DNA from 3 places in the Variovorax frigidus genome. Region 1 is predicted to be linked to each of the others. Evidence: riboswitches for the same ligand, from Rfam matches in the RefSeq annotation. Region 1 holds a riboswitch; each other region holds the start of a gene.
What was found. A riboswitch is a leader RNA that binds a small molecule or an ion and turns the genes downstream of it on or off. The one in region 1 is predicted to bind glycine.

Region 1 (9,550 bases):
CTCGACGCGGCGGTACTCGGCCATCATTCGCTGCTCGGCGTCGCTCTCGAGCACCGCCAGCTTGCGCTGCGCGGCTTCCTGGGCCTGGCGTGCATCGAGCGCCACCTGTTGCTGCGCCTCGACCTTCTGCTGCGCCGCGTCCTCCCTGGCCTTGAGCACATCGAGCGCACGGGTGCGCGCGATGAGCTCGGCGTCCTGGTCGGGCTGCGCGGTGGCACGGCGCGTGGCGATCCAGTTGTCGAAGGTCTCGCGCGCGCTGCGGCTGCTCTGCGCGGCGGCGCTGCGCTTGAGCTCGGCCTGCTCCAGCGCGTTGGCGGCCTGCTGCTCGATGCGCTCGGCCTCGCGCACGCCGTCGCGCAGCGGATCGGCCGCGACGCGATCGATGAAGTCGTCCGTCTGCAGCGTGCGTTCGACCCGGGGCAGGTCGCTCACCAGCGTGCCGCCAAGCCCGATCAGAAAACCGGCGAACACCAGCGCCACGACCCACAGGCCGCGACGAAACCATTTCTCCGAGAGACGCAGCGATTTGCTCATTTTTCTTTTCCTTCAGGAGGTGTGACCCCGTTTCAGAGCGCCAGTGTGACCGGTGCCGCGCCGAGCCCGCTGCGCTGCAGCCAGGCGAACACCGAATCGGCCGTGATGGTCTCGATGCGGTCCGAGAAACGCTTGTCGTTGGGATGGTCGTCGAAGGCCACGTTGGCCTTGCTGACCCGCCCCCCCAGCCGCGTGAGCGGCCCGAGCGCCAGCACGCCCGGCTCGTAGCCCTTGAACTGCAACCAGGCCTGGGCCTGCGCGCGGGTGCGGATGGTGCCGGGCTCCATCGCGGCGGCCAGCGTCTCCAGCGCCCACTGGTTGGACTGCTGGTACTTCTGCGCCCAGGCATAGCTCACGATGCTGTAGGCCGGCGTGTGCAGCCGCACGAGGCTGTCGGTCCGCGCTTCCAGCAGCGCCAGCAATTGCGACTGCACCGCCGGCGTCGGCACCGACCAGGCGGCCTGGTAGCGCCAGGGGTCGTCGAGGAAGAATTCGCCCAGGCCCTGGCGGTACACGCCGGCGACCGCGGTGCCGCACTGGTTGAGTTTGTGCGCCACGCGCCACGGCCCGGCCTCGGTCTTGTAGGCCAGGCCGAGGTGCGACCACTGCAGGCCGTAGCGCGTCAGGTCCTGGCCGGCACGCGCCAGCAGCACGACGCGCGCACCGCTGGCATCGAGCGCCTGCGAGGTGCGCTCGGCCAGCTGCATGCCCTTGGCCACGTTGTCCGGCGTCGGTCGGGCCTGTTCGCAGGAACGGCCCGCATGCGCCCGCATGGGAAAAAGGAAGGCCCCCGCAAGACACACCGCCAGTGCCAGCGCCAGGATGCGCAGCGCCATCCGCAGCTTGCGCTGCCAGCGCGGCACCCGGGCTTCTCCGTCGGGCCTGTAGAGATCGCGCATCTGCGAATTCACACCAGCCTTTCGTTGTGCAGCAGCGCGCGGCCGATGGCGTTGGGCACGAAGGCCAGCACTTCGCCCGCGGCCGAGAGCACCACGCCCGAGGCGATCACGCCGACCGTCACCGCCGTGCCGACCACCGCCGAAGCGCCCCCCACGGCCCGGCCCGCCACCCGGATGCTCGCGCGTGCGCCGTCGGAGGCTCGCGCCAGCACGTAGGTGATGCCGTCGACCGAGGCTTCGACCGCGACCACGGTCAGCACCGAGCCGCCGACCGACAGCGCGGCGGGCAGTGCGACCGAAGCGCCGACCGCGCCACCGGCGGCCGATGCGGCCCCCACCACGGAGGCCACGGGCATCAGGGACAGCGCAGCCGAAGTTTCGCTTTGCGCGTGCACCGACAAGGGAGAGAGAAGCGATACGGCGATCGCACCAGCGCTCATCCAGGCCAGGACCCGTTGTTTGTTCATGAATGACTTTCGAAGGAAAGGAGGAAAGAAGAGGAAGCCCCGAGAAAGAGCGCGAATGATGGGCGAGCGTTCCCCGTCCAGGCGCAGATCGATGCACCGGTTCCACGTCAGGAGGCTATAAGTACCGGAATTCGATACTTTTTGCGGGATTTCGCAGACTCAGAGCGCCTGGAGATCGCTGCGCGTGAAGGGTCGCTCGATGCCTGCCAGCCGAATGGCCATGGCTTCGAGCACCCCCTGTGTCGCCGCGGGCCGGCCCGGCGACAGGAACAGCAAGGGCAGCAGCAGCCCGCCCAGCCAGGCGACCCAGGGCAGACGCGGCGGCGCGCGGCGACGTGCCAGCCAGAGAAAGCAGAGGCTGACCGCCATGCCCAGCAACAGGCCGGCCACCACCTCGGACACCGAGTGCGCATGCAGGGCCAGCCGCGACATGCCGATGGCCGCACCCAGGCACCAGCCGGCGCCCACCGCGAGGGCGCGGGTGCGTGGCGAGCCGCGTGCGCTGGCCAGCCACAGCAGCACCGACCACACGCTGGTGCCGATCGCCGTGTGGCCGCTGAAGCCGGTGAAGTCCCAGCGTGCACTGCCGATGCCCCAGCCCATGAAGGCCAGCTTGCTCAGCAGGATCAGGCCGCCGCCCGCGCCGAAGGCCAGGCACCATGCGAAAGCGGCCCGGCGTCCGTCGCGTGAGACCCACAGCCCCAGCGCGAGCAGCAGGGACAGCGGCAGCATCAGCGCGCTGTCGCCCAGCCAGGTGAAGGCGCGCCAGGCGTCCGCGGGAACGGTGTCGAGCAAGCCCGCCATCAAGCCGAAAGCAGCCCGCTCACGCGCGACTGAAGCAGTTCGGGCGTCGTCTCCCGCGCGGCCACCACCGTGCCCACGTGCAGGCCGACCCGGCTGAACAGGCCGCGCCGGAAGGGCTGCACCATCGCCACGTTCTTGCCCTCGCGCACTTCGACGCGGCTGAAGAAGGAGCCCCAGAGGTTGGTCAGCGCCATCGGGATCACCGGCGGCTCGACGCCCGCGGCGCGCGCCCCGGCGAGGATCTTCATGATGCCGCCCTTGAAGGGCTGCAACGTGCCGTCGCTGGTGATCGCGCCCTCGGGGAAGATGGCCAGCAGGTCGCCTTCGCGCAGCACCTCGACGGCCTGTGCGAACGCGCGCTCGTAGGCGGCCGGATCGTCCTTCTGCGACGCGATCGGAATCGCCTTGGCCAGCCGGAACAGCCAGCCCAGCACCGGCACGCGGAAGATCCGGTGGTCCATGATGAAACGGATCGGCCGCGGGCTCGCCGCCATCAGCAGCACCGCGTCGATGAAGCTCACGTGGTTGCACACCAGCACGGCGGCTCCCTCGGCCGGGATGTGCTCCTCGCCCCGGAGATCGAAGCGGTAGATGAAGCGCGACAGCACCCAGGCCACGAAGCGCAGCAGGTACTCGGGCACCAGCATGAAGATGTAGAAGGCCACCAGCGCATTGGCGATGCCGGTGAACAGGAAGATCTGCGGGATGGTGAAGCCGGCCCCGAGCAACGCACCGGCGATCACCGAACTGGCGATCATGAACAAGGCATTGAGGATGTTGTTGGCCGCGATGATGCGAGCCCGGTGCGTGGGCTGGCTGCGCAGCTGGATCAGCGCATACATCGGCACGCTGTAGAGCCCGGCGAACAGCGACAAGAGCCCGAGGTCGGCCATCACGCGCCAGTGCGCGGACTGCGCGAGGAAGGCGCCCAGGCCCATCTCGGGGCCGGCCGGCAGGCCGCGCGAGGCGAAGTACAGGTCGATCGCGAACACGCTCATGCCGATCGCGCCCAGCGGCACCAGGCCGATCTCGACCTGGCGCCGGCTCAACGTCTCGCACAGCAGCGAGCCGATGCCGATGCCGACCGAGAACACCACCAGCAGCAGCGAGGCGACCTGCTCGTTGCCGTGCAGCACCTCCTTGGCGAAGCTGGGGAACTGGCTCAGGAAGACCGCGCCGAAGAACCACATCCACGAGATGCCCAGCAGCGAGCGGAACACCACGATGTTGCCGCGCGCCAGCTTCAGGTTGCGCCAGGTTTCGCTGAAGGGGTTCCAGTTGACGACCAGCTGCGGGTCGGTGGCCGGCGCCGTCGGGATCGCCTGTGCGACGCCGCGGCCGACCAGCGCCAGCAGCACGCAGGCCACGGCCACGCTCGTGTGGCCGATCTGGGGCAGCGCCACCAGCAGGCCGCCCGCCACCTGGCCCAGCAGGATGGCCACGAAGGTGCCCATCTCGACCATGCCGTTGCCGCCAGTGAGCTCGCGCGCCGCCAGCACCTGCGGCAGGTAGGCGAACTTGACCGGGCCGAAGAGCGTGGAGTGCAGCCCCATGAGAAACACGCAGGCCAGCAGCAGCACCGCATCGGCGCGGAAGAAGCCCCAGGCCGCAATCACCATGATCGCGATCTCGAGGTTCTTCACGAAGCGGATGATCTTCGTCTTGTCGTACTTGTCGGTGAGCTGGCCGGCCGTGGCCGAGAACAGCAGGAAGGGCAGGATGAACAGCGCGCCGATCACAAGGCCCGCCATGGCCGGCGGCATCCAGCTCAGTTGCAGCTGGTAGGTCACCATCACGGTGAAGGCGAACTTGAACAGGTTGTCGTTGGCCGCGCCCGCGAACTGCGTCCAGAAGAAGGGTGCGAAGCGCCGCTGCTTGAGCAGGGCGAACTGGTTGGCGTGGGCGTCGGATGCCATGGCGGGTGCTGTCATTCGAATGTCCCTGTCGGGCTCCTCAGGCCGTCAGGGCGGCTGCGCGTGGATTGTGCCGCAGGGGCCTGCCGCCATGCATGAAGCATCTGCAAGGCCGGCCATGCGGCGCAGGCCGCCGCGAGGTGCTTGAGGCTGTGGCCCGACACCCATTGGCCGGTGGCCTGGTAGATCACCTCGTCGCCGAGCTCCAGCAATTTGGCCAACCCGTAGCAGCAGATGACCAGCCCGAGCCGGAGGCCGAGCGCGCCCGGCACCGGCCGCAGCAGCGCCAGGCCGAGCACCAGCAACATGCCGCCGAACTGCAGCACGGCCCAGGGCAGCACGTCGCCGCGCAGGTGGCAGACCGCCAGCGCCCACCCGCCGGCCACGAGCATGGCGCAGGCCGCCGGCCAACCGGCACGCCGGCCGACGCGCTCGCCGACCGCCAGCCCGACCATGCCGGCAAACGCGACGGCCATGCCGAGGCGGTCGGCCGTGAGCCGCAAGGCATCGGGATGCAGGTGATAGAAGGCCGAGCCGGCGGCGGTGAAGACCAGGCCCGCGAAGAAGAGTTGCGCACAACGCCGCGGGCCGGCCTCGCCAGCCGGCGAGGCCTGGAGGCGGTGCAGCCGGACCAGGCCCCAGAGACCCAGCAGCGCGAACGGCAGGTTGCTCAGCACGTCCATCGCATGGGGCAGGCCCAGCCAGTGGCGGCCGTCGGCAAAGCCGGCGCCCGCCATCGGGTCCGGCAGCGCCGGCCCGAGAGCGGCCACGAGCACGCCCAGCAGCAGCACGGCCAGCAGCGCACGTTCGCGGCCGTCGAGCGCGGGGAAGAAGCGGCGAAAAGATCGGTTCATGGCTCGAATCTAGGCGTCTGCGGTGTTTTCCTGGCATCGAAAATCGATACGGTTCATCGATCGAGCCCATTCGGTATCGTCCTGTAATACCCTCTCACCCATGAGCACCACTGTCGATCTGGTTCAGGCCCTGAAGAACGAACTGAAGAACGCCCGCATGACCTATGCCGATCTGGCCCGGTCGCTGGGCATGGCGGAGTCCAGCGTGAAGCGCATGCTGGCCAAGTCCGACATGCCGCTGAGCCGGGTCGATGCGATCTGCCGCGCCCTCAAGATGGATTTTGCCGAGCTCGCGCGGCGTGTGGCCGACGCCCAGCCGCTGCTGCGCGAACTCACGCTCGAACAGGAAAAGGCGGTGGTGCGGGACAAGAAGCTGATCCTGGTCGCCATCAGCGTGCTGAGCCAGTGGACGCTGGAGCAGATCGTCGGCGCCTACCGCCTGAGCGAGGCCGAATGCATCACCTGCTTCGCCCAGCTCGACCGCATCGGCATCATCGAGCTGCGGCCGCTCAACCGTTACCGGCTCAAGCTGGCCAAGACCTTCCGCTGGCGCCCGCACGGGCCGGTGATGAACTTCTTCCGGGACAACGTCGTGCTCGACTACTACAGCGGCGGCTTCGACGGGCCGGCAGAGGGACTGCTGCTGGTGCATGGCTCGATCAGCCGGGCGCTGGCGCCGTCCTTCCTCGAACGGCTGCAACGCGTGGCGCAGGATTTCGCCCAGCAGCACCAGACCGATCAGAAGCTTTCGCCCGACGACCGGGAGGGCTACACCTTGCTGCTGGGCATGCGCAACTGGGAATTCGAGGCCTTCACCCGCCTGCGCCGCAATTGAAAATCGGCATGTGGCGCCGATGCCGCATGTTTCGATTCATATTCGACCTATATCGAATGCAGATTTATTTATTTTGTCAAGACGGGTAAACTCCTATTTCTGCAGAAAAGAGGGTCTCCGGCCCCACCGCACGCGCAAACTCCCATGAACGCCGAGGTGAACCGCCCAGCCGGTTCGACGACTGCCTCATTTCGATTCGCCGTCTGAAGAGCCATCGCCCCGCGCGATGCACCGAAGGAGCAAACCCGTTGCAAGGCGCAGCGGGCGAATCTCTCAGGTACCCAGGACAGAGGGAGCGGCAACCTGAACCCCGGACCTGGCCCGCACTGCGAAGTGCGGCGGTCCGCCGTTTGTGCCTTCCCACAAGGAATCGGACCATGCGCGTGATCGTTCTAGGCGGCGGTCTTCTCGGCGTCGCCTCGGCTTATTACCTCCAGCAGCTCGGCCATGAGGTCACGGTGATCGACCGTCATGCGGCACCTGCCGCCAAGGCCCGCGGCATGGCCAGCGCCCCCCTGCGCGCGCCGCCGGCGCCGCCGCCCGCGCGCAGCCTGTGCGGCACGGCAATCGACGGCCTGCGCCGCCGTCTGCGCCGCGTGTCCGGCTACCTGACCGGTGTGCGCCACCGGCCGGCCGCGCGCCTGGAGCACATGGTGCGCCTCGCCACCTACAGCCGGCAGACGGTGCACGAGCTGCGCAAGGAAGCCGGCGTGTCGCAGGACCTGCGCAGCGCCGGATGGATGCGCGTCTACACCGATGCCAAGGCCTTCGAGGCTCTCACGCACAACGTGGGCCGGCTGCAGGCGCTGGGCTGCTCGCTGCAGCTGCTGTCGCCCGATCAGGCCATCGGCATCGAACCCTCGCTCGATCATCTGCACGGCCAGCTCGCCGGCGCTGCGTACACCCACGAAGACATCTCGCGCGACCCGGCGGCGTTCGCGGCCAGCCTCGCCTTCATGTGCCGCGCCGCCGGCGTGCGCTTCCTGATGAACCACTCGGTGATCAAGCTGCATGCGCACGAGGGCCGCATCGATCAGGTGGAACTGGCCAATGCCGACGGCGAGCACAGCAGGCTGCGCGCCGATGCGTACGTGCTGGCGCTGGGCACGGGCAGCGTCCCCCACGCGCGGGCGCTGGGCATCGCCATGCCGCTGCGGCGGATGCGCGAGTACGTCATGGTGGTGCCGATCCAGGACATGGCACGGGCGCCGCAGGTAATGCTCAACGACCGGCAAGGCCGCCTGCGCATCCGGCGCATCGAGACCCCGGAGGGCGAACGGCTGCGCGTGTGCTGCATGGTTCGCCTCGCCACCGACGCGCAGGATCTCCCCGACTCGGCGCACTTCGCGCGCATGCTGGCGCGGGTCGAGACCCTGCTGCCGGGCGTGGTCGACCCTTCGCGCGCCGAGTTCTCCAGCACGCTGCACGCGCGCAGCGCCAGCGGCATGCCGCTGATCGGCCGCACGCCGCTGCGCAACCTGTTTCTCAACACGGCCCCTGGCGCGCAGGGCTGGGTCAACACCTGCGGCGCGGGCAAGTCGATCGCACGCATCGTGAGCGGGCTTTTGCCCGAGGTCGAATTCGCCTTCGCCAAGGGCTGAGCCCCGGGCGGGCTCAGTCGGCGACGAACACCGTCAACACGCCGGTGTAGCCGTACACGTGGTGCCGGGCGATCTCGCCGGCGGCGAAGAAGCCGGTCAGCGGCACATCGCCCAGCGCATGCCGCACGATCTGCATCTCCGCGCCTGGCGCACCGAAATGCGCGCCGCCGCGCCCCGAACAGCTCACATACACCGCGCCCGCGATGCGGCGCGCCGGATGCGGCGCGGCCTCGGCCTCGCCGGCCGCGACCGCGCGGGCCGTGGCCAGCGTCTGCTCCTCGGGCTCGAGCTCTTCGCGGATCTCGGCGCAGATGCGCATCAGGTCGGCACGCGCGGCCTGAGGGCTGCGCCGGCAGAAGCTCATGCGCATGCCGGCCTCGGCCGTGTCGGCGATCGCGATGCCGCGGCGCGTCGGGTCGAGGCCGATGATGTGGCGCACCAGCACGTCGGCGCCGAGGTCGCCGGTGCGGCGGATGCCGTCACTGCCGGCGTCGACCAGCCCGACCAGCGTGGCGCGCACCACCTCGATCGCCTCCTGCGGCGCCTCGAGCGAGATCTGCAGGTCGTTCAGCAGCACGTCGAGCGCGGGCTCGCCGTCGAGCTGAAGCAGCAGGTTGCCGTCGACCTCGGTGATCTCGCGCTCGCGCGACACCGGCTCGCAGCCCTGCGTGACGCGCGACACCAGCCGCACGCCTTCGCTGAACACCACGCCGGACATGCCGCCCGAGAACACGCCGCGGGCCGCGCCGTGGCCGCGGATGTTGCCGTTGCCGCCCAGTGCGAACTGCAGCGCCCCGCGGCGCCCCGACGACAGGCCGCCGAAGAGGTAGCCGGTGTCGGTGCGCCCGGCCATCTCGCCGACCAGCTCGGCCAGTTCCGGCGTGCCCGGGTCGGCATGCACCAGCGCCGTGTGCGCCTCGAAGCCGCTCATCTCCGAACTGCCCAGCGGCGCCACGCCGGAGAACACGCGGTACTGGTCGCTGGGCAGCGCGCACAGCATCACGCTCAGCGCCGGTTCGTCGAAGTACTCGGCATTGTTGGCCGCGACGCCGAAGCCCACGGTGCCCGACCAGTCGGTGATTTCGGGCAATTCGGCCCCGAGGTGGTCGAGGATGTCCTGCGCCTCGGCCGCATAGTGGTCGGTGATGTAGAGCAGGCCCAGCGTGGGGGCGGCGGCGTAGTCGGGCAGCGCCATCTGCGCGCGCAACTGCGCGAGCGCGAGGCCTGCCGCCATCCGCCATTGCGGATGGGTGGCGTGGCCGGTGGGAAAAAGCTTCATGCGCGCGGTCCGGGGTCCTGGAGAGAGAAAAGAAGGGATTCAGCCGCGCGCGCGCCGGGGCGCGGCTGCGGCGGGAGGTTTGGCCGCGGCCTTGCGCGGGGCGGTCTTGCGGGCGGGCGCCTTCCTGGTCGCCGGCTTCGCTGCGTGCGGCTGTGTCGGTGTCGCGCCCGGCATCTTGGCGTGGGCCGCCTCCTGCATCGCGGTGCTGGCGATCTGCTGGAATTGCTGCGTCAGCGCGTTCCACCACTGCAGCGGATCGACCACGCCTGGCGCCGCGGATGCTTTCTCGTCGGTGGCCTCGGCGGCGGGGGCGGGCGCCGGTTCAGGCGCAGGCGCAGGGGAAGGTGAAGCGACGGCCGACTCG
Region 2 (9,550 bases), on a different contig from region 1:
TCCGCCCGCCAGCCGTCCGGTCCGGGTGGCCGCAGCCTGCGCGGTGGTGCGCAATCCCTATGCCGGGCGCTTCGAGCCCGACCTGTTCGCGTTCATGGAAGCGCTCAAGCCGCTGGGCCAGAGCCTGGCGGAGGAACTGGTCGCCACCTTGGGCCGGGACCGGGTCGAAGCCTACGGCAAGGCCGCCATCGTGGGCGTGAACGGCGAGATGGAACACGGCGCCGTCTGGCACGAGGCGGGCGGCTGGGCGATGCGCGAAGCACTCGGCGCGCCCCAGGCCATCGTGCCCTCGGTCAAGGCGGTCGCAGGCACGGGCTATCGCCTGATGGTGCCGCTGCACCACGTGCATGCGGCCTACGTGCGCAGCCACTTCAGCGCAGCCGAGATCGGCATCCAGGACGCGCCGCGGCCCGACGAGATCCTGTTCGCGCTGGTGATGTCCGACGGCGGCCGGATCCATGCGCGCGTGGGCGGGCTGAGGGCGGAGCAGATCTCGGTGGGCGACGGGCAGCGCTAGGGTTAGTCCCGACGAAGGCCTTCGGCCAATTGTCGTCACCGCCACAAACTCATCGGAGGTGCAGTCCTAGCATTCGTTGGCTTTCACAAAAAAACGGAGACAAGCCATGCGAGTTCAGTCGAGATTCATCTTCCATGCGTCGGCTGCGGCCGTTGCCGCGGGACTGTTGGTCGGTTGCGGTGGCAGTGGCGGTGGCGATGCCGCGCCCCCGAGCACGGGTGGCGGGGGCACGACGCCTCCGGCCGCGACCGGTGCGCTGGCGCTCAAGACGCTGTCGAACCGCGCCGACATGATCAGCGACGGCGACGCATTGGTGGAGGTGGTGCTGCCCGCGGGTCTGGCCGCCGGCGACGTGCGCCTCGACCTGAACGGCTCGGACGTGACCGGCGCCTTCGCCGCGCGCGACAACGGGCGGGTGATGGGATTGCTGACCGGTCTGCGCGACGGCGAGAACCTGCTGTCCGCGACGGTCAAGGGCAAGGCCAGCGGCGCACGCCTCACGATCACCAACTTCTCGCGCGGCGGCAACATCTTCGCCGGCGCACCGATCCAGCCCTGGGTGTGTGCCACGCGCACGGGCAGCACCGTCCTGGTCTCGCCGGAAGGCACCAACCTGTCGGGCACGGCGACCACGCGCCTGAACGGCCTGGACTCTGAGCCCCTCGATGCGGACTGCAATGCGCCGGCCAAATACAGCTACTACTACCAGCCCAAGGCCAAGGAAGGCACGGCCTGCACCTTCACGGTCGGCGACCCCAATGCCTGCCTGCTGCCTTATCCCGCCAATGCACGGCCCCAGGACGTCGACATCGCCGACTTCACCAACGACCGCGGCGACAAGGTCAAGGCGCTGCTGCGCGTGGAACTCGGCACCATGGGCCGCGGCATGTACCAGATCGCCACGTGGTTCGATCCGGCGCAGCCCTGGGCGCCCTGGGCGCCGCAGAAGGGCTGGAACGGCAAGTTGCTCTGGAAGATGGGCGCATCGGCCTCGGGCAACCGCTTCCAGCAGCAGCCCGGCAACGCGATCTTCGACGACAACGCATTGCGCGCGGGCTTCGCGACAGTGAACTCGCAGCTCACCAACCACCAGGACAACAACAACGAAGTGCTGGCCACCGAGAACATCATGATGGTGAAGGAGCACCTGATCGACACCTACGGCGAGGTGCGCTACACGATGAGCGACGGCGGCTCGGGTGGCTCGATGATGCAGACCGTGCCGGCCTCGGTGATGCCCGGTCTGCTCGACGGCCTGCAGACCGGCGTGAGCTATCCCGATGCCGTGAGCACCTGGATGGAGACGCGCGAGTGCGGCATGCTCACGCACTACTACGCCACCACAGCAGGCTCGGCCCTGAGCGACACGGCGCGCGCGGCGGTGAACGGCCACCCCAGCGCCGTCCATTGCTTCACCTGGGCGCTGTCCTTCATCAACCCGCAGGACCCGAAGCTGCCCGACAACTGCGGCAACGGTTTCCCCGCGGGCATCGTCTACGACCCCCGCCTGCGGCCGACCGGCGTGCGCTGCTCGATCCACGACGTGCTGACGCCGGTGGTCGGCACGGTCACCGACACCGACCGCACGGTGAAGCCCAACCTGCCCTACGACAACGCGGGTGTCCAGTACGGCCTCAAGGCCTTGCAGGCCGGCGCGATCACGTCCGAGGAATTCGTTGCGCTCAACGAAGGCGTGGGCAGCTACGACCTCGACATGGTCTGGTCGGGCGGCTCGGCGACGGCGCCGACCATCCCTGCGCCGCGGGCCCGCGTATCGCCCACGGCGATGGTGCCCTTCTACAAGAGCGGCCTCGTGAGCGTGGGCAAGAACCTGGCGCAGGTGCCGATCATCGATCTGCGCCCGGAGATGGGACCGGACATCCACATGGCCTGGCGCTCGTACGCGCAGCGCGCCCGCCTCGACGCGGCCAACGGCGGCCACGCCAACCACGTGATGTTCGGCAGCGCGTCCTACTATGTCGACGGGACGGCCCTCAATCGCAAGGCCTTCCACACAATGGACCGCTGGCTCGCCGCCATGGAGCAGGACAAGTCGGCGGACCTGAAGCCGGCCAAGGTGCTGCGCAACAAACCGCGCGATGCGGTGGACTTCTGCATCGCCACGGCCGGGGTGACCGACGCCGAACTGGTGGACGTGGGCTTCGGCAGCGCGGCCTGCGCGGTCAAGCCCTATGAATCGCCGCGCATCGTGGCGGGCGGTCCGCTGTCGGAAGACGTCTTCAAGTGCCAGCTCAAGCCGCTGGACTTCGCGTCCACCGACTACGGCAGCGCCACCTTCTCGGCAGGGCAGCGGGCGCGGCTGAGCGCGGTGTTCACCGACGGCGTGTGCGACTGGCGCAAGCCGGGCGTGGGCCAGACCGCCTGGGCACCCACGAGCTTCCGCGCCGGGCCGGGCGGGCAGCCGTTGCCCGCGGTGCCGACGTCGACATCGTTCTGACAGAAAGGCGGGCACCGGGGCGCGCGCCCCGGTGCTCTACATTCAGCCGATCGCGGCCCGCCGCCCACCCCACGCCGAACACGTTTTCCCATGCCGCCTTCCCGGGAACTCCGTCCTTTCTTCGAACGCTGCATCTGGCCGCGTGCGCTGACCCACGCGGAATGCACCAAGGCCTTCGATTCGCTCTACGTCAAGCACCACGAGACGCACGCTTCCGTGTGCCAGCGCGACGAGATCGCCGACAGCTGGATCGGCGTGCTCGAGGGCTTCCTGCGTGTGCAGGACACCACCGCCGACGGCCGGCTCGTGATGTTCACCGGCGTGGCGGCCGGCGGCTGGATCGGGGAGGGCTCGCTGCTCAAGCCCGAACACCGCAAGTACGAGATCATGGCCACGCGCCCGACGGTCACGGTGCACCTGCCTCGCGCCACCTTCTCCTGGCTGCTCGAGCGCAGCATCCCGTTCAACCACTTCATGCTGTCGCACCTCAACGAACGGTTGGGCCAATTCATCGCGATGGTGAAGTTCGACCGGCTGCTCGAACCCACGGCCCGTGTGGCGCGGGGCATCTCGAGCCTCTTCCATCCCGTGCTCTATCCCAACACCGATGCCACCTTGCACATCAACCAGGAAGAGCTGGGCCTGCTGGTCGGCGTGTCGCGCCAGCGCGTGAACACGGCGCTGACCGAGCTGGCATCGGCCGGGCTGATCCAGCGCGGCTACGGCTACATCACCGTGACCGACCGGCAGGCGCTGGCCCGCTACCCCTGAACTTTCAAGCGCGCGCTCAAGGCTTCAGCGACTTCGCCGTGCGCAGCAGCTGTTCGACGAACACGCGGATCGCCGGGTGGGTCCGCTCGCCCTGGCGGAAGGCGGCCGAGATGTGCCGGTGGACCCTGGGCCGCAGCGGCACCGCGGCGAAGGTGCCGCGCATCTGGCCCAGGCGCAGGCCGGGGATGATGGAGACGGCGCAGCCCGCGCTGACCATGGCCGCGATGATCTCGGAGCCCAGGCACTCGGCGCTCACGCGTGGCGTGTAGCCCGCGCGGCGGCACAGGCCCAGCACGAACTCGCCATACACGCTGCTCGCGGAGTCGAGCGCCCACTCCTCGTCCTTGAGCTCGGCCAGCCCCAGCGTCTTCTTGCGCGCGAGCCGGTGCCCGGTGGCCAGGATGACGTGCAGCTCGTCGTCGATCAGCGGCACGTGCTTTACCGTCTGGCCGCCGCGCGTCTGGCGCCCGCCGAGGTCGTCCACGATCGCGATGTCGGTGCTCCACGAGCCCAGCGCGGCCAGTCCTTCGGCGGGCTCCATCTCGACCAGCGTGATCTGCAGCCGCGGGTAGGCCGCACGCAGCGCCTGGATCACGGGCGGCAGCAGCGCGGCCGCGGCCGTGGCGAAGGCCGCGACGCGCAGCGTGCCCGCGATCTCCTGGCGGATCTGCGCCAGCTCGGACTTCGCCTCGTCCAGCACGGTGAGCACGCGTTCGACATGCCCCACCAGCACCTCGCCCGCGTGCGTGAGCTTCACGCCCCGGCCGCGCCGCTCGGTCAGCGCCACGCCGACCTCCGCCTCGAGCTGCGCCAACTGCTGCGAGACCGCGGACGGTGTCAGGCACAGCACATCGGCCACGGCCGTCATGGTCTGGCGGTTCGAGAGTTCCCGCAGTGCCCTGAGTCGTGCGAAGTCCATGGCAGGCCCGTCGATAGTTAAGAATTTATTGAATATATCCAAAGAAATGATCAATGGTGCTGATCTGAAAGCCGCCCTAGGATCGCGCCGTTTCCTGCTTTTCATTTCAGAACGGACCTCCTCTTGGCAGTCAGCGTCTTCGACCTCTTCAAGATCGGCATCGGGCCTTCGAGCTCGCATACGGTCGGCCCGATGCGGGCCGCGCGCCTGTTCACGAAGGCGCTGGAGGACACGGGCCTGCTGGGCGGTGTGCGCCGCGTCGTGTCTGAAATGTTCGGCTCGCTGGGTGCGACGGGCAAGGGCCACGGTACCGACGTGGCCGTGCTGCTGGGCCTGGCCGGCCACGAGCCCGACACCGTCGACGTGGATGCGGTGCCGGCCCTGTTGGCCGACATCCGTGGCCGCAAGTCGTTGCACTTGGCCGGCGTTCACACCATCGCTCTGGACGAGAAGGCCGACCTGTTGCTCTACAGCCTCAAGGCACTGCCTTTCCATCCCAACGGCATGCGATTCACGGCCTTCGATGGCGACGGCGGCAGGTTGCTGGAGAAGACCTACTACTCCGTGGGCGGCGGATTCGTCGTGAGCGAGACCGTGGCCGGCGACGGTTCGCGGCAGAAGCTGATCGCGCCGGACACCGAGATCCTCGAATGGCCCTTTCACAGCGGTGCCGATCTGCTGGGCCTGACCACGCAGCACGGCTGCAGCATCGGCGACGTCATGCGGCGCAACGAACGGCATTGGCGGACCGACGAAGAGACCGATGCGGGCCTGCTGCGGATCTGGCAGGTGATGCAGGCCTGCGTCGAGCGCGGCTGCCGCACCGACGGCGTGCTGCCCGGGCCGTTCCGCGTCCGGCGCCGGGCCGCGGCGTTGACGCGGCGGCTCGGGGACTTCCGCGCGGCCATGGTGGACCCGCTCACGGTGATCGACTGGGTCAACGTCTTCGCCCTGGCCGTCAACGAGGAGAACGCCGCGGGCGGCCGTGTGGTCACGGCACCCACCAACGGCGCGGCCGGCATCGTGCCCGCGGTCCTGCACTACTACATGCGCTTCGTGCCCGGCGCCAGCGAGCGCGGGGTCGTCGACTTCCTGTTGACCGCCGCGGCCATCGGCCTGCTCTACAAGGAGAACGCTTCGATCTCCGGCGCCGAGGTGGGCTGCCAGGGCGAGGTCGGCGTGGCCTGCTCGATGGCCGCGGCCGGGTTGTGCGCGGTGCTGGGCGGCAGCCCCGAGCAGGTGGAGAACGCGGCCGAGATCGGCATGGAGCACCACCTGGGCCTGACCTGCGACCCGGTGGGCGGGCTGGTGCAGATCCCCTGCATCGAGCGCAACGCCGTGGCCTCGGTCAAGGCCATCAACGCGGCGCGCATGGCGCTCTACGGCGACGGCGTGCACCACGTGAGCCTCGACCAGGTGATCAAGACCATGCGCGAGACCGGCGCCGACATGATGACCAAGTACAAGGAAACCTCGCGCGGCGGGCTGGCCGTGAACATCGTGGAATGCTGAAGCTGCGGTCTGCATTCGCGCAAGGGACTGAAGCGGGGGCCGATGCGCACGCGTTGTCTCGACAGAGAAGGCAGCACCGGGCGATTTGGGTTCATGGCTGCGCGAGGGTACTTTCCAGAGGGGTCGCCGGGCTATCGGGTGTCTGAAGAGGGCTCAAATCCGGTGCGCGCAGAAGGGTGCCCGGAGGGCGATTTCCGCGGCACTGTTGCGGCTCCGGCTACACTCCGCGCCGCATTGCAGCCGTATCAGGCCTTGCGGCCGTTGAGAGAAACGGCCAACTCATCTTAGGAAAATTCAGTGAACCGTATCGAACTCGTCGAGAAAATCGCCACCGCCCACAACACCAGCAAGGCCGAAGCGGCCCGCATCCTGGAGACCATCACCGGTGCCATCGTCGCCGCGGTCAAGAAGGGCGACCCGGTCCAGATCGTGGGCTTCGGCACCTTCAAGCAAGTCGCACGCGCTGCACGTTCGGGCTTCAACCCGCAAGCCGGCACGAAGATCAAGATCGCCGCCCAGAAGGTGCCGAAGTTCGTTCCGGGCGCTGCCTTCAAGGCCGCCATCGACCCCAAGGCTGCCAAGCGCAAGGCCGACAAGGTCGCTGCAAAGCCGGCTGCTGCACCCGCCAAGAAGGCTGCCGTGGCTGCCAAGCCCGCTGCCGCACCCGCGAAGAAGGCTGCTGCCGCTCCTGCCAAGGCACCTGCCAAGGCTTCGGCGAAGGCTGCCGCACCTGCGAAGGCTCCGGCAAAGGCCGCAGCGGCCCCCGCCAAGGCACCGGCCAAGAAGGCTGCCGCCAAGAAGTAATTGCTGTTCGCAGCATGATGGACGACGGCCCTTCGGGGCCGTTTTCTTTGGGCCCACCGATCGCGGTGTGAAGCCGCGGAGTTGCCAGCCTTCGTGCAATGGCGGGATAATGCAAGCCTTCCAGGAGAAGCAACGACCCCCAGGGGTCGTTCTACCGAAGGCGCATCCCCGAAACGCTCAGGTCCCGTACTGGATTCATCATCAAACTGGAGAGTGCTGCCGGCGTCATGCCGAGCCGCCGCCGAAGGTGCAAACCGCGTCGCAGGACGCGGTGAATCTCTCAGGCAAAAGGACAGTGGGGCCGACGACCAATTCTGGTCGCCGGCCCTTTTTCTTTTGCGTTTTCGAACTGGAGATGATGATGAAAGTGATCGTGATGGGCGCCGGCGTGATCGGCGTCGCCACCGCATGGTACCTGCGGCAGGCCGGCCATGAAGTGACCGTGCTCGAGCGCAATGTCGGTGCCGCGCGCGAGACCAGCTTCGGCAACGGCGGCCAGATCTCGGTGAGCCATGCCGAACCCTGGGCCAACCCCTCGGCGCCGTTCAAGCTGCTCAAGTGGCTGGGCCGGGAAGATGCGCCACTGCTGTTCCGCCTGCGCGCCGACCCCGCGCAATGGCGCTGGGGCCTCAAGTTCCTCGCCGAATGCGGCGCGAAGCGCTCGACCCGCAACATGGTGCAACTGCTCAACCTGGGCACCTACAGCCGCGACAGCCTGCAGCAGCTGCGCCGCGACACCGGCATCGCCTACGACCACCTGACCAAGGGCATCCTGCACTTCTATACCAGCCAGAAGGAGTTCGATCTGGCGCTCGAGCCGGCGCGCATCATGCGCGAGCTGGGCTGCGAGCGGCAGGTGATCGATGCCGACGAGGTGGTGCGCATCGACCCCGCCATGGCCGCGATCCGCCCGCGGCTGGCCGGCGCCACCTACACCAGCGCCGACGAATCGGGCGACGTGCACAAGTTCACCACCGGCCTCGCGCAGAAGGCGGCCGAGCAGGGCGTGCAGTTCCGTTACGGCGTGCGCGTCCAGCGGCTGCGCACCGAAGGCGGTGCGATGCGCGGAGTGGAGATCGCGAGCGAGAGCGGCATGTACGAGGTGGTGCAGGGCGATGCCTACGTGCTCGCGCTGGGCAGCTTCAGCGCCCCGCTCGCGCGCGGCGCGGGTGTGTCGCTCGACATCTATCCGGCCAAGGGTTACTCGGCGACGCTGCCCATCCTCGATGCCGACAAGGCGCCCAGCGTGAGCCTGACCGACGACGAGCACAAGCTGGTCTTCTCGCGCTTCGGCGATCGGCTGCGCATCGCGGGCACGGCCGAGCTCAACGGCTACGACCTGTCGCTGAACCCGGTGCGTTGCGAAGCCATCGTGCGCCGCACGCTCGACATCTTCCCGGGCGTGAGCCGGCCCGAGCTCGCGAGCTACTGGGCCGGCCTGCGTCCGGCGACGCCAGGCAACGTGCCCTACATCGGCCGCAGCAAGGTGCAGGGCCTGTTCCTCAACACCGGCCACGGCACGCTGGGCTGGACGCACGGCTGCGGTTCGGGCCGCGCGCTGGCCGAACTGATGTCGGGCCGGCGGCCCGAGGTCGACTTCGCCTTCTGCGGGCCGACCCCCGCGCGGGCCGTCGTCTCGACCGTGCTGGCGCCGGATCGGCGCGGCCGCGCGGCCTGAGCCATCTCGGCGCGAGATGCGCGCTTCGCCCATCGGTATGAATTTTCCGCGTTAACCCGCTGCGGCGGGCGGCGGTGCGCGCGCGACGATTCGCGCATCGCCGGGCGTGAGAACATGCCCGGCTGTCACCCGGGACCTTCTCCATGAACACCTCTGCCATGCCGCGCCCTTCGTCGGGCGCCGGCGCCTCCCTCGCCGCGGACGCGGTCTACCGAAAAGTCAGCTGGCGGCTGATCCCGCTGCTCTTCGTCTGCTACATCGTCGCCTACCTCGACCGTGTCAACGTGGGCTTCGCCAAGTTGCAGATGCAGGACGCGCTGCAGTTCAGCGAAGCCGTCTACGGCCTGGGCGCGGGCATCTTCTTCATCGGCTACTTCCTGTTCGAGGTGCCGAGCAACGTGATCCTGCACAAGGTCGGCGCCAAGCGCTGGATCGCGCGGATCATGGTGACCTGGGGCCTGCTGTCGGCCGGCACGATGTTCGTGACGACGCCCATGTCCTTCTACCTGGTCCGCTTCTTCCTGGGCGCGGCCGAGGCGGGCTTCTTCCCCGGCATCATCCTGTACCTCACCTACTGGTACCCGGCGGCGCGCCGCGGCAAGGCGACCTCGCTGTTCCTGGCCGCCATTCCCTTCGCGGGCATCCTCGGCGGGCCGTTCTCGGGCTGGATCCTGCAGAGCATGGCCGGCGTCAACGGCTGGCAGGGCTGGCAGTGGCTGTTCCTGCTGCAGGGCCTGCCGACGGTCGCCATGGGCTTCCTGGTCTGGCGCTACCTCGACGACCGCGTGAAGGACGCGCGATGGCTCGAGCCGGCCGAGCGCGAACTGATCGCGCGCGACATCGCGGCCGACGGCAGCGGGAAGTCCGAGGCCAAGGTGCTCAGCGTGCTGA
Region 3 (9,550 bases), on a different contig from region 1:
CGTGAGCGCCAGCAGGTCGGCCGCGACGCACAGGGCCGCGCCGCAGGCGTGCGCATGGCCGGCCAGCGGGCGCAGGTCGTGGACCTGGCCGGTGGTGGCCGGGTACTGCGCGAGCACACCGAAGAATTCGCAGCTCGCCATCAGGTGCGGCAGGGTTTCGGAGGCGGTGCTGACCTTGATCTCGATGCCCAGCGGCGCCGCGCGCGTGCGCAGCACCTCGATGGTCTGCGGATGGCAGTCGCCCGCCACCAGGAAGATGTTGCTTTTGCTCTTGACGCTGCGTTTGGCGAGCGTCATGGCCTCGGCCGCCGCGGTGGCCTCGTCGAGCATCGAGGCGTTGGCGATCGCCATGCCGGTCAGGTCGCAGACCATGGTCTGGAAGTTGACCAGCGCCTCCATGCGGCCCTGCGAGATCTCGGCCTGGTAGGGCGTGTAGGCGGTGTACCAGGCCGGGTTCTCGAGGACGTTGCGCAGGATCACGCCGGGCGTGTGCGTGCCGTAGTAGCCCTGGCCGATGAAGTTGCGCGCCACCTTGTTCTTCGCCGCCATCTTCTTCAGTTCGGCCAGCGCATCGGCCTCGCTCACCGCGGGCGGCAGCTGCATCGGCTTCGAGCGGCGGATGGCCGCGGGCACGATGCCGTCGATCAGCGCCTGGCGCGTGGCCGAGCCGATGACCGGCAGCATGCGCGCCTCGTCCGCCGCTTCGATGCCGATGTGGCGGGCGATGAACTCGTCGGCGGTGTCAAGTTCGTGCAGGGTGGGGAAGGTGGTCGACATGGCGGTGAAGAAAAGACGGGGACGAAGAAGCAGAAGCGGGATCAGCTTTCGGAAGCGAACTTGTCGTAGTCGGCCGCTTCGAGCAGCGCATCGAGCTGCGCGGGCTCGCTCAGCTTGACCTTGAAGAACCAGCCGCTGGCCAGCGGGTCGCTGTTGGCCAGCGAGGGGTCGGCACGCAGCGCCTCGTTGACTTCGACGATCTCGCCCGACACGGGCATGAACACGTCGGCCGCGGCCTTGACCGACTCGACGACGCCGGCGACTTCGCCCTGCGCGAAGGTCTTGCCGACTTCGGGCAGGTCGACGAAGACCACGTCGCCCAGCGCGTCCTGCGCGTGCACGGTGATGCCGACGGTGGCGGCATCGCCTTCGGCCGCGACCCATTCGTGGTCCTTGGTGTACTTGATGCTCATGGTGAAGAAACTCCTCGTGGAAAAAATGTTCAGGGGTGCAGAGCCTAGCCGGCGCCGCGGGGTTCAGCCGCGGTAGTAATGCGTCGGAACGAAGGGCAGGGTCGAGACCTCCATCGGCACCGGCTTGCCGCGCACGAGGGCCTGCACGCGCGTGCCGGGTTCGGCGAAGGCGGTGGCGACATAGCCCATGGCGATGCAGCGGTCGGCCGTGGGGCCGAGCAGGCCGCTGGTGACGGTGCCGATGGCGTGGCCTTCGAAGGACTGCAGCAGCGTGCCGTCGCGCACCGGGATGCGTTCGAGCGCGACCAGGCCCACGCGCTTGCGCTTCAGGGTGTCGTGGTCGGTGTGGCCTGCGGCGCCGGTCGTCGCGGCGGCCAGCTGGGCCAGGACCTTGTCGGCGCCCGGGAAGCCGCCCGCGCGCGCACCGCCTGTGCGGCGCACCTTCTGGATCGCCCAGTTGAGCGAGGCCTCGACCGGCGTGGTCGTGGTGTCGATGTCGTTGCCGTAGAGGCACAGGCCGGCCTCGAGTCGCAGCGAGTTGCGCGCGCCCAGGCCGATGGGCTGGACCTCGGGCTGGGCCAGCAGCAGGCGGGCCAGCGCATCGGCGTCTTTCGCGGCCACCGAGATCTCGAAGCCGTCCTCGCCGGTGTAGCCGCTGCGCGTGACGAAGGCCGGAATGCCGCCGATCTGCACCGCGCCGCCGGTCATGAACACGAAGCGCTCGATGCCCGGCGACAGCCGTGCCAGCGTGGCCGCGGCCTGCGGGCCCTGCAACGCGAGCAGCGCGTGGTCGGGCAGAGGCTGCACTTCGCAGCGCGCGCCGATCTGCTGCCGGATGTGGGCGATGTCGGCCACCTTGCAGGCGCCGTTGACGATCACGAACAGCGAATCGTGGCCTTCGTTGAAGAACATCAGGTCGTCGAGGATGCCGCCCTCGTCGTTCAGCAGCAGGCCGTAGCGCTGCTTGCCGGGTGCCAGGTCGACGACGTCGACGGGCATCAGGGTCTCGAAGGCGGCCGCGGCGTCGGGGCCGACCAGGCGCAACTGGCCCATGTGCGAGATGTCGAACAGGCCGGCGGCGGTGCGCGTGTGTTTGTGTTCGGCCATCAGGCCGGTGGGGTACTGCACCGGCATCGAATAGCCGGCGAAGGGCACCATGCGGGCGCCGAGTTCGACGTGCAGGTCGTGCAGCGGGGTCTGGAGAAGTTCGGTAGCGGGGGCGGAAGAAGTCACCAGGCGGCACTCCAAAGGGGCAGTCGAAATCCATGGCTGCAATGCCACGGGCCACCCCTGCTGTCCGCTTTACCTGAGAGATTCGCCCCACGATCGGGGGTTGCTCCTTCGGTGGGCCGCTGCGTCGTTTCCGGTACGGCGGCCTCTCTCCAGCAAGGAAACGCCGGTGGTCACCGGCGCCTCGTCAGTCCTTTTGCCTGAGCGTTCGGGAATCCCCTGCGCCTTCGGCGGCCCCGTCGCGCGGGGCTCTCTCCTGACCCCGCAAGTGTAGTGGATCGCCGGGAGCAGGGCGGCGCGTCAGTGAACGATTTCAACGAGCGGCAGCAGCCGGTCGATGCGCTCGCGCAGCGCGTCGGCACGTTCCGGGCCGGCGCTTTTCTCGACCTCGGCGAGCATCAGCGCGGCGATCTCCAGCATCGGCTCGCGCTCGCGGGCTTCGCGCAGCGCATTGCGGATCTGCTGCGCGAGCCCCGGGTCGCGGCGCACGAACATGCGTTCGCAGATGTCGAACAGGAACATGCGCGTGGTGGCCAGCGAGCGCTTGCCGTCGAAGGTGTCGGCGGCCGTGCCGAGCGGCAGCGGCACGGCGGTCGGCGCCGCCGAGACGGTGCCCGCTGCCTCCAGATAGCCCCGCTGCATCAGCGTCTGGATCGCCTGCGCGGCTTCGTCCCGGTTGGCGAACAGCGGGCTGAAGTCGCTCAGCGAGCGCCGGCCGTCGGCCATGAGCAGCAGCGCACGCTCGCGCTGGCTCAGCGTGCGACGCCCGCCATGCAGTTCGTCGCGCGCCTTGTCGGTCTTGGAGGGAAACATGGCAACCACAGCCTTCGGGGATCGAGGGCCGGAGCATGGCGCAGCGCGATGACATCCTCATGATTTTTCGGTGACAGCCAAAGGGTTCAGGCCGCGGCCGCTTCCACCGCCGGGACCATCGGCTGCATCGACCGGTTGCGCATCCGCAAGGCCAGCACCGTTGCGACGCACAGCACGCCCAGCACCACCGTCAGCGTGACGCCGAGTCCGCGTGCGTCCGACAGCATGCCGAACAGCGGCGACACCAGTCCGCCGACCGACAGCGCCAGCCCCAGCGTGATGCCGCTGGCCGTGGCGGGATTGCGCGGCAGGTAGTCCTGCGCCAGCGTGACCTGCGCCGCGAAGGGCAGGAACATGCACAGGCCGAGCAGCGCCGTGCAGGCCATGGCCCAGCCCGCGCTGGGCGCGAGCACCAGGCCGGCCAGCGCAGGCAGGGCGAGCAGGTAGCCGGTGCGGATCGTGCCCATGCGGCCGATGCGGTCGCCCAGCCAGCCACCGAGCAGCGTGCCGACGGCGCCTGCGGCGGTGAAAGCCGTCAAGGCGGCTGCGCCCTGGAAGCTCGTGCCGTGCAGGTCGCGCGTGATGCGCAGCGACAGCATCGACAGCACCGTGACGTAGGGAATCGACCAGCCGACGATGGTGGCCACCAGCAGGCCGAAGGCGCGCCAGTCGTTGTGCGGCTTGAGCACTTCGCTGCGGGTCTGGCGCGCGGCGGCTGCGGTGGCCGCCGAGGCGGCGCCGCGGCCGGCGTTGGCGACCAGCCACACCACCCCCATCGCCAGCGCCGGCAAGCCCAGCAGGTAGCTGCGCGACAGGCCGCCGCCGCCGACCACCGTGGCGGCCAGCACCGGCGCGAACGAGGCGCCGATGGTGCCGCCCACCGAGAACACGCTCATCGCCTTCTGCGACGCGCCGCCGGCCGCGCGTGCGGCCACGGTGGCGGGCGGGTGGTAGGCCGCGATGCCCAGGCCGCACAGCGCGATCGCGATCCAGGTCAGCAGGTAGTCGTGGCTGATGCCCGCCAGCACCACGCCCAGCGCCGCCACCAGGAAGCCCGTGGGCACCAGCCAGCTGCGGGGATGGCGGTCGGCGTACAGGCCGAACAGCGGCTGCACCACGCTCGACAGGCCGGTGGCGGCCAGCATCAGGCCGGCGGCCGCGGTGTAGCTGTAGCCCCGTTCCAGCACCATGAAGGGCAGCAGGGCGGGCACGAGGCCCTGGTAGAGGTCATTGACGGCATGGGTGCCGGTGAGCAGCCCGAGTCGGCGCTTGTTCATTCGATCGCTTCTTTCATGTGTGCCTGGAGGAAAAAGGCATCGTAGGAAGCGATGGAAGGATCATCTCGCTATGAATCGGCAAGAATCGTCGCGAAATGGACAAAGAATGACAAACCGATCCCGCCGCTGAATTTGCGGCCCGAAGAGGGCGAGTCGACCCCGCGCGCCGTCGCGGTGCTGGCGACCGACCCCGAGGGCGATGCCTTCATTCCGCCGCACACGCATCGGCGCGGCCAGCTGATCCACGCGATTTCGGGCGTGATGATCGTGAGCGCCGCCGCCGGCAGCTGGGTGGTGCCGACGGGGCGCGGCGTGTGGGTGCCGGGCGGCATGGAACACCAGATCCGGATGGCGGGCGCGGTGCGCATGCGCACCGTCTTCGTCGAACCCGGCATGCGGGCGGACCTGGGCCGCCAATGCCGCGTGATCCAGGTCGGCGAGCTGCTTCGTGCGCTGATCGTCACGGCCGCCTCGCTGCCGCTGGACTACGCGCCGGGCGGCCGCGACGAGCGCGTGATGGAGCTGATGCTCGACGAGATCGAGGCCGCGCCCGTGCTGTCGCTGCATGTGCCGATGCCGCGCCATGCGCGCCTGGCCGCGCTGTGCGAAGCGCTGGTGCGCGACCCGTCGCTGCCCGCCGCGCTCGACGACTGGGCGCAGCGGCTGCACATGAACCCCCGCACGCTGGCACGGCTGTTCCAGCGCGAGACGGGCATGAATTTCGGCGCCTGGTGCCGTCAGGCGCGGCTGCTGCTGAGCTTGCCGAAACTGGCGGCCGGCGCGTCGATCCTGGAGGTGGCGCTGTCGCACGGCTACGAGAGCCCCAGCGCGTTCACGGCGATGTTCCGGCGCACGCTCGGCGTGCCGCCGAGCGTGTACCTGCGCCGCGACTACCTGGCGTAGACCAGGTCGCGCAGGGCCAGCGAGACCCAGGGCACGTAGGTGATCACCATCAGGCAGGCGAGGATCACCAGCACGAACGGAATCAGGTGCTTCACGATGCGGTCGAGCGAGATGCGCGCCACCGTGCAGGCCGCGAACAGGTTCACGCCGAAGGGCGGCGTGATCATGCCGAGGGCCAGGTTGACCACCATGATCAGCCCGAAGTGCACCGGGTCGATGCCGAAGTGCACCGCCACCGGCGCGAGGATCGGCGCCAGCACGATGATGGCCGCGCTGGTCTCGATGAACATGCCGATGACGAACAGCGCCGCGTTCACGCCCAGCAGGAACATCGCAGGCGACTTGAGCACCTCCTGCAGCCAGTGGCCGATGGCGTCGGGCACGCCCGCGCGCGTGATCAGGAACGCGAACAGCCCTGCGTTGGCGATGATGAACATGATCACCGCCGACGACAGCACCGACTTGCGCAGGATCACGTACAGATCCTTGGGCTTGATCTCGCGGTAGATCACCACGCCCACGATCAGCGCGTAGAACACCGCCACCGCCGAGGCTTCGGTCGGCGTGAAGATGCCGCCGTAGATGCCGCCCAGGATGATCACCGGCATCAGCAGGGCCCAGCCGGCCTGCCACAGCGCGCGGCCGAAGGGCATGCGGCCTTCGCCGTCGGTCTTGCCCCAGCCCTTCCATTTGCAGTAGACCCAGACGAACAGCATCAGCGCGAGGCTGATCAGGATGCCCGGGCCGAAGCCCGCGATGAACAGTTCGCCGATCGACACTTCGGCGCTCACGCCGTAGAGGATCATCGGGATCGACGGCGGAATGATCACGCCCAGCTCCGCGCTGGTGGCCTGCAGGGCCGCCGCGTACGAGCGCGGGTAGCCGTGCTTGATGAGCGCCGGGATCAGGATCGCGCCGATCGCGAAAGTGGTCGCCACCGACGAGCCCGAGACCGCTGCGAAGATCATGCAGGTCAGCACGCAGGTCATCGGCAGGCCGCCCTGCACACCCCCCACGATGCTCTTGGCGAACTCGACGAGCCGGCGCGAGATGCCGCCGGTTTCCATCAGGTTGCCCGCGAGGATGAAGAAGGGAATCGCCGCCAGCGGAAACTTGTTGATCGAGTTGAAGATCTCCTTGGCGGAGATCAGCATGTTGGCGCCCGTCACCTGGATGCCCACCATCGACGCCAGGCCGATGGACACCGCCACCGAAACCGACAGTGCGAAACACAGCACCATCGTCATCACCATCACTGGCGTCATTGCGCAGTCTCCAGCTCGAGCCGCTTCGGATCGAGGAAATTGCCGGCGATGCCGAACAGGGAAAAGACGGCGCCGACCGGCAGCGCGAGATAGGCCCAGACCATCGACAGGCTCTCGAGCCCGGCCATGGTCTGCACGCGGCCACGCATCGCGTAGTCCCAGCCGTACCAGAGGATGATCAGCATCAGCGTCAGGGCCGCGATGCTCACGACGGCGTCGAGCACGCGGCGAAAACGCGGTGGGCTCCAGCGGTAGAGCACGTCCACGCTCACCATCGCACCCTGGCGGAAGGCCATGGGGATGCCGAGGAAGACCATCCAGATCAGGCTGACCCGGATCAGGATCTCGCTCCATTCGGCGGGTTGTTCGAGCACGAAGCGGGTGACGATCTGGAACACGCCCAGCGCCGAGGCGATCACCAGCATCAGGCAGGCGAGCACCATCGACGCAGTCGTCGTCCAGCGCTCCAATCCAAGGAATTTTTCTTTCATCTCAAAGCCGTTCGAGAAAACAAAAAAGCCCGCCGGTTGCACGGCGGGCATCGGACCATCCCGCGGGGATGGCGGCCCGAGCGTTACTTGACGTCGCGGATCTTGTCGAGGTTGGCCTTGCCGAACTGCTTCTCGAAGTCGGCATTCACCGGGGCCAGCATCGCGACGAACTTGGCCTTGTCGATGGTATCGATCACGGTCATGCCCTGGGCGCGGAGTTCCTTCACGCCGTTGGCATCGTCCTGGTCGACGCGGTCGCGGTTGGCCTTGACGGCCACCTTGGCGGCTTCGAGGAAGGCGGTCTTGTCGGCGGCGCCGAGCTTGTCGAAGGCGGCCTTGTTCATCACGAAGATGCAGGGCGAGTAGACATGGCCGGTCAGCGTCAGGTGCTTCTGCACCTGCGAGAACTTGGCCGACATGATCACCGGCAGCGGGTTCTCCTGGCCGTCGACCGTGCCCTGCTGCAGCGCGGTGAAGACCTCGGGGAAGGCCATGGGCGTGGTGATGATGCCCAGGCCCTTGTAGGCGGCGATGTGCACCGGGTTCTCCATGGTGCGCATCTTCAGACCCTTGAGGTCCTCGGGCGCCTTCACGTCGCGCTTGCTGTTGGTCATGTGGCGGAAGCCGTTCTCGGCCCATGCCAGCGCCTTGAAACCCTTGGCGTCGAACTTGCCGAGCATCTCCTGGCCGATCGGGCCGTCGAGCACGGCGCGCGCATGTGCCTTGTCGCGGAACAGGAAGGGCACGTCGAGGATCTTGGTCTCGGGCACGAAGTTGGGCACCGGGCCGGTCGACGAGAAGGCCAGTTCCTGCGTGCCGAGCTGCACCGCCTCGATCGACTCGCGTTCACCGCCGAGCGAGCCGTTGTAGAAGGTCTCGACCTTGTAGCGGCCATTGGTGCGGGTCGCGACTTCCTTGGCGAAGGTGTCGATCGCCACGCCCTGGTGCGAGTTCTGTGCCGTCGAAATGCTGATCTTCATCGTGGTCTGCGCGAATGCGGCGCAGGCCATGCCCATTCCCAGAACCAGGCCGGCGGCCAGTCGGGTCAACTTCATGCGATGTCTCCTGTGATTGAAAGACTGCAGGACGGGCGTTCCCGTGTGCAGACAGGCAACGACTATGCCGCACGTTGCTGCACTGCAGCGTCGGGATTTGTACGGGGAGGAGACACCTTTGCAGGCGCCTCGGCGACAACTCAGGCCGCGTGCGCGGGCCGGAGCGCCGACTTGGGCCGGAAGGCCTTGCACACCGCGTCGTCGGTTTCCAGGTACGGGCCGCCGATCAGGTCGATGCAGTAGGGCACGGCCGCGAAGATGCCGGGCACGGCCTGCGAGCCGTCGGCGTTCTTCAGGCCCTCGAGCGTCTCGGCGATGGCCTTGGGCTGGCCGGGCAGGTTGAGGATCAGGCTGCGGTCGCGGACCACCGCCACCTGGCGCGAGAGGATCGCGGTCGGCACGAAGCGCAGGCCGATCTGGCGCATCTGCTCGCCGAAGCCCGGCATTTCCTTGTGCGCCACGGCCAGCGTGGCCTCGGGCGTGACGTCGCGCAGCGCGGGGCCGGTGCCGCCGGTGGTCAGCACCAGCGAACAGCCGGTGTCGACCAGTCCAATCAGTGTGGCGCTGATGCCGGCCTGTTCGTCGGGGATCAGGCGGGCTTCGAATTCGATCGGGTTGCGCAGCGCGCGGCTCAACCAGTCTTTCAGTGCGGGCAGGCCCTTGTCCTCGTAGACCCCGCTCGAGGCGCGGTCGCTCACCGAGACGATGCCGATGCGCACCGGGTCGAAGGTCGCGAAAGCCGCGCTTGGGGTCATGCGTCGCGCGCCTGCGATTCCTCGCCGGCTTCGGTGGCACGGTCGTCGCCGCCGTGGGACGAGAGCTGGGCGCGCACCAGCTGGAAGATCTCGCGGTAGGCCTTGCCCTGGCGCGGCGCCTCGCCGGGCTTGCCGGCCTTGAGGTCCTTGCGGGCCTGGCGCACCAGCGCGCGCAGCTGCTGGCTGTCGGTGTCGGGGTGGGTCTCGATCCAGCCGCCCAACGAATCGTCGTCGGCGATCAGCTGGTCGCGCCAGCGCTCGGCTTCGTGCAGCAGGGCGCTTTCCTCGGCCGGGCCGTGGTGCTGTTCGTCCAATGCGGCACGCACGGCGTCGAGCACGCCTTCGTCCTGCAGGCGCATCAGCTTGCCGATGAACTGCATCTGGCGGCGCTTGCCTTCGAAATTGGTGATGCGGCGGGCCTCGATGACGGCGTCGCGCAGCTTTTCGCCGATCGGGAGCTTGTCGAACAGGCCGGCGCGCAGGGCGAGCAGGTCTTCGCCGAGCTTCTGCAGCTCGGCGCTTTCACGCTTGAGGTCGGTCTTGCTGGCGTCGTCGGTGCCCTTGAGCTCGC

Region 2: another riboswitch for glycine. It lies ahead of ACSFBC_RS09815 (D-amino acid dehydrogenase); the one in region 1 lies ahead of ACSFBC_RS21760 (FAD-dependent oxidoreductase).
Region 3: another riboswitch for glycine. It lies ahead of gcvT (glycine cleavage system aminomethyltransferase GcvT); the one in region 1 lies ahead of ACSFBC_RS21760 (FAD-dependent oxidoreductase).

The regions. Positions count from the first base shown of each region.
Region 1 covers NZ_JBPJZF010000007.1:219,174-228,723, forward strand. Annotated here, with positions in the region: gene ACSFBC_RS21725 (serine endopeptidase) at 1-534, opposite strand, end outside; gene ACSFBC_RS21730 (DUF2145 domain-containing protein) at 567-1,370, opposite strand; gene ACSFBC_RS21735 (hypothetical protein) at 1,442-1,900, opposite strand; gene ACSFBC_RS21740 (phosphatase PAP2 family protein) at 2,060-2,695, opposite strand; gene ACSFBC_RS21745 (MFS transporter) at 2,704-4,620, opposite strand; gene ACSFBC_RS21750 (hypothetical protein) at 4,632-5,471, opposite strand; gene ACSFBC_RS21755 (helix-turn-helix domain-containing protein) at 5,572-6,306, shown strand; glycine riboswitch at 6,500-6,606, shown strand; gene ACSFBC_RS21760 (FAD-dependent oxidoreductase) at 6,684-7,907, shown strand; gene ACSFBC_RS21765 (FIST signal transduction protein) at 7,921-9,186, opposite strand; gene ACSFBC_RS21770 (PhaM family polyhydroxyalkanoate granule multifunctional regulatory protein) at 9,226-9,550, opposite strand, start outside.
Region 2 covers NZ_JBPJZF010000003.1:88,168-97,717, forward strand. Annotated here, with positions in the region: gene ACSFBC_RS09785 (amino acid synthesis family protein) at 1-517, shown strand, start outside; gene ACSFBC_RS09790 (DUF6351 family protein) at 624-2,975, shown strand; gene ACSFBC_RS09795 (Crp/Fnr family transcriptional regulator) at 3,066-3,746, shown strand; gene ACSFBC_RS09800 (LysR family transcriptional regulator) at 3,763-4,665, opposite strand; gene ACSFBC_RS09805 (L-serine ammonia-lyase) at 4,789-6,177, shown strand; partial or broken gene ACSFBC_RS09810 (HU family DNA-binding protein) at 6,475-6,864, shown strand; glycine riboswitch at 7,178-7,287, shown strand; gene ACSFBC_RS09815 (D-amino acid dehydrogenase) at 7,343-8,659, shown strand; gene ACSFBC_RS09820 (MFS transporter) at 8,803-9,550, shown strand, end outside.
Region 3 covers NZ_JBPJZF010000004.1:384,208-393,757, reverse strand. Annotated here, with positions in the region: gene gcvP (aminomethyl-transferring glycine dehydrogenase) at 1-777, opposite strand, end outside; gene gcvH (glycine cleavage system protein GcvH) at 819-1,190, opposite strand; gene gcvT (glycine cleavage system aminomethyltransferase GcvT) at 1,254-2,426, opposite strand; glycine riboswitch at 2,474-2,586, opposite strand; glycine riboswitch at 2,607-2,681, opposite strand; gene ACSFBC_RS14115 (hypothetical protein) at 2,721-3,233, opposite strand; gene ACSFBC_RS14110 (MFS transporter) at 3,320-4,510, opposite strand; gene ACSFBC_RS14105 (AraC family transcriptional regulator) at 4,637-5,413, shown strand; gene ACSFBC_RS14100 (TRAP transporter large permease) at 5,401-6,678, opposite strand; gene ACSFBC_RS14095 (TRAP transporter small permease) at 6,675-7,169, opposite strand; gene ACSFBC_RS14090 (TRAP transporter substrate-binding protein) at 7,253-8,224, opposite strand; gene mog (molybdopterin adenylyltransferase) at 8,365-8,979, opposite strand; gene yjgA (ribosome biogenesis factor YjgA) at 8,976-9,550, opposite strand, start outside.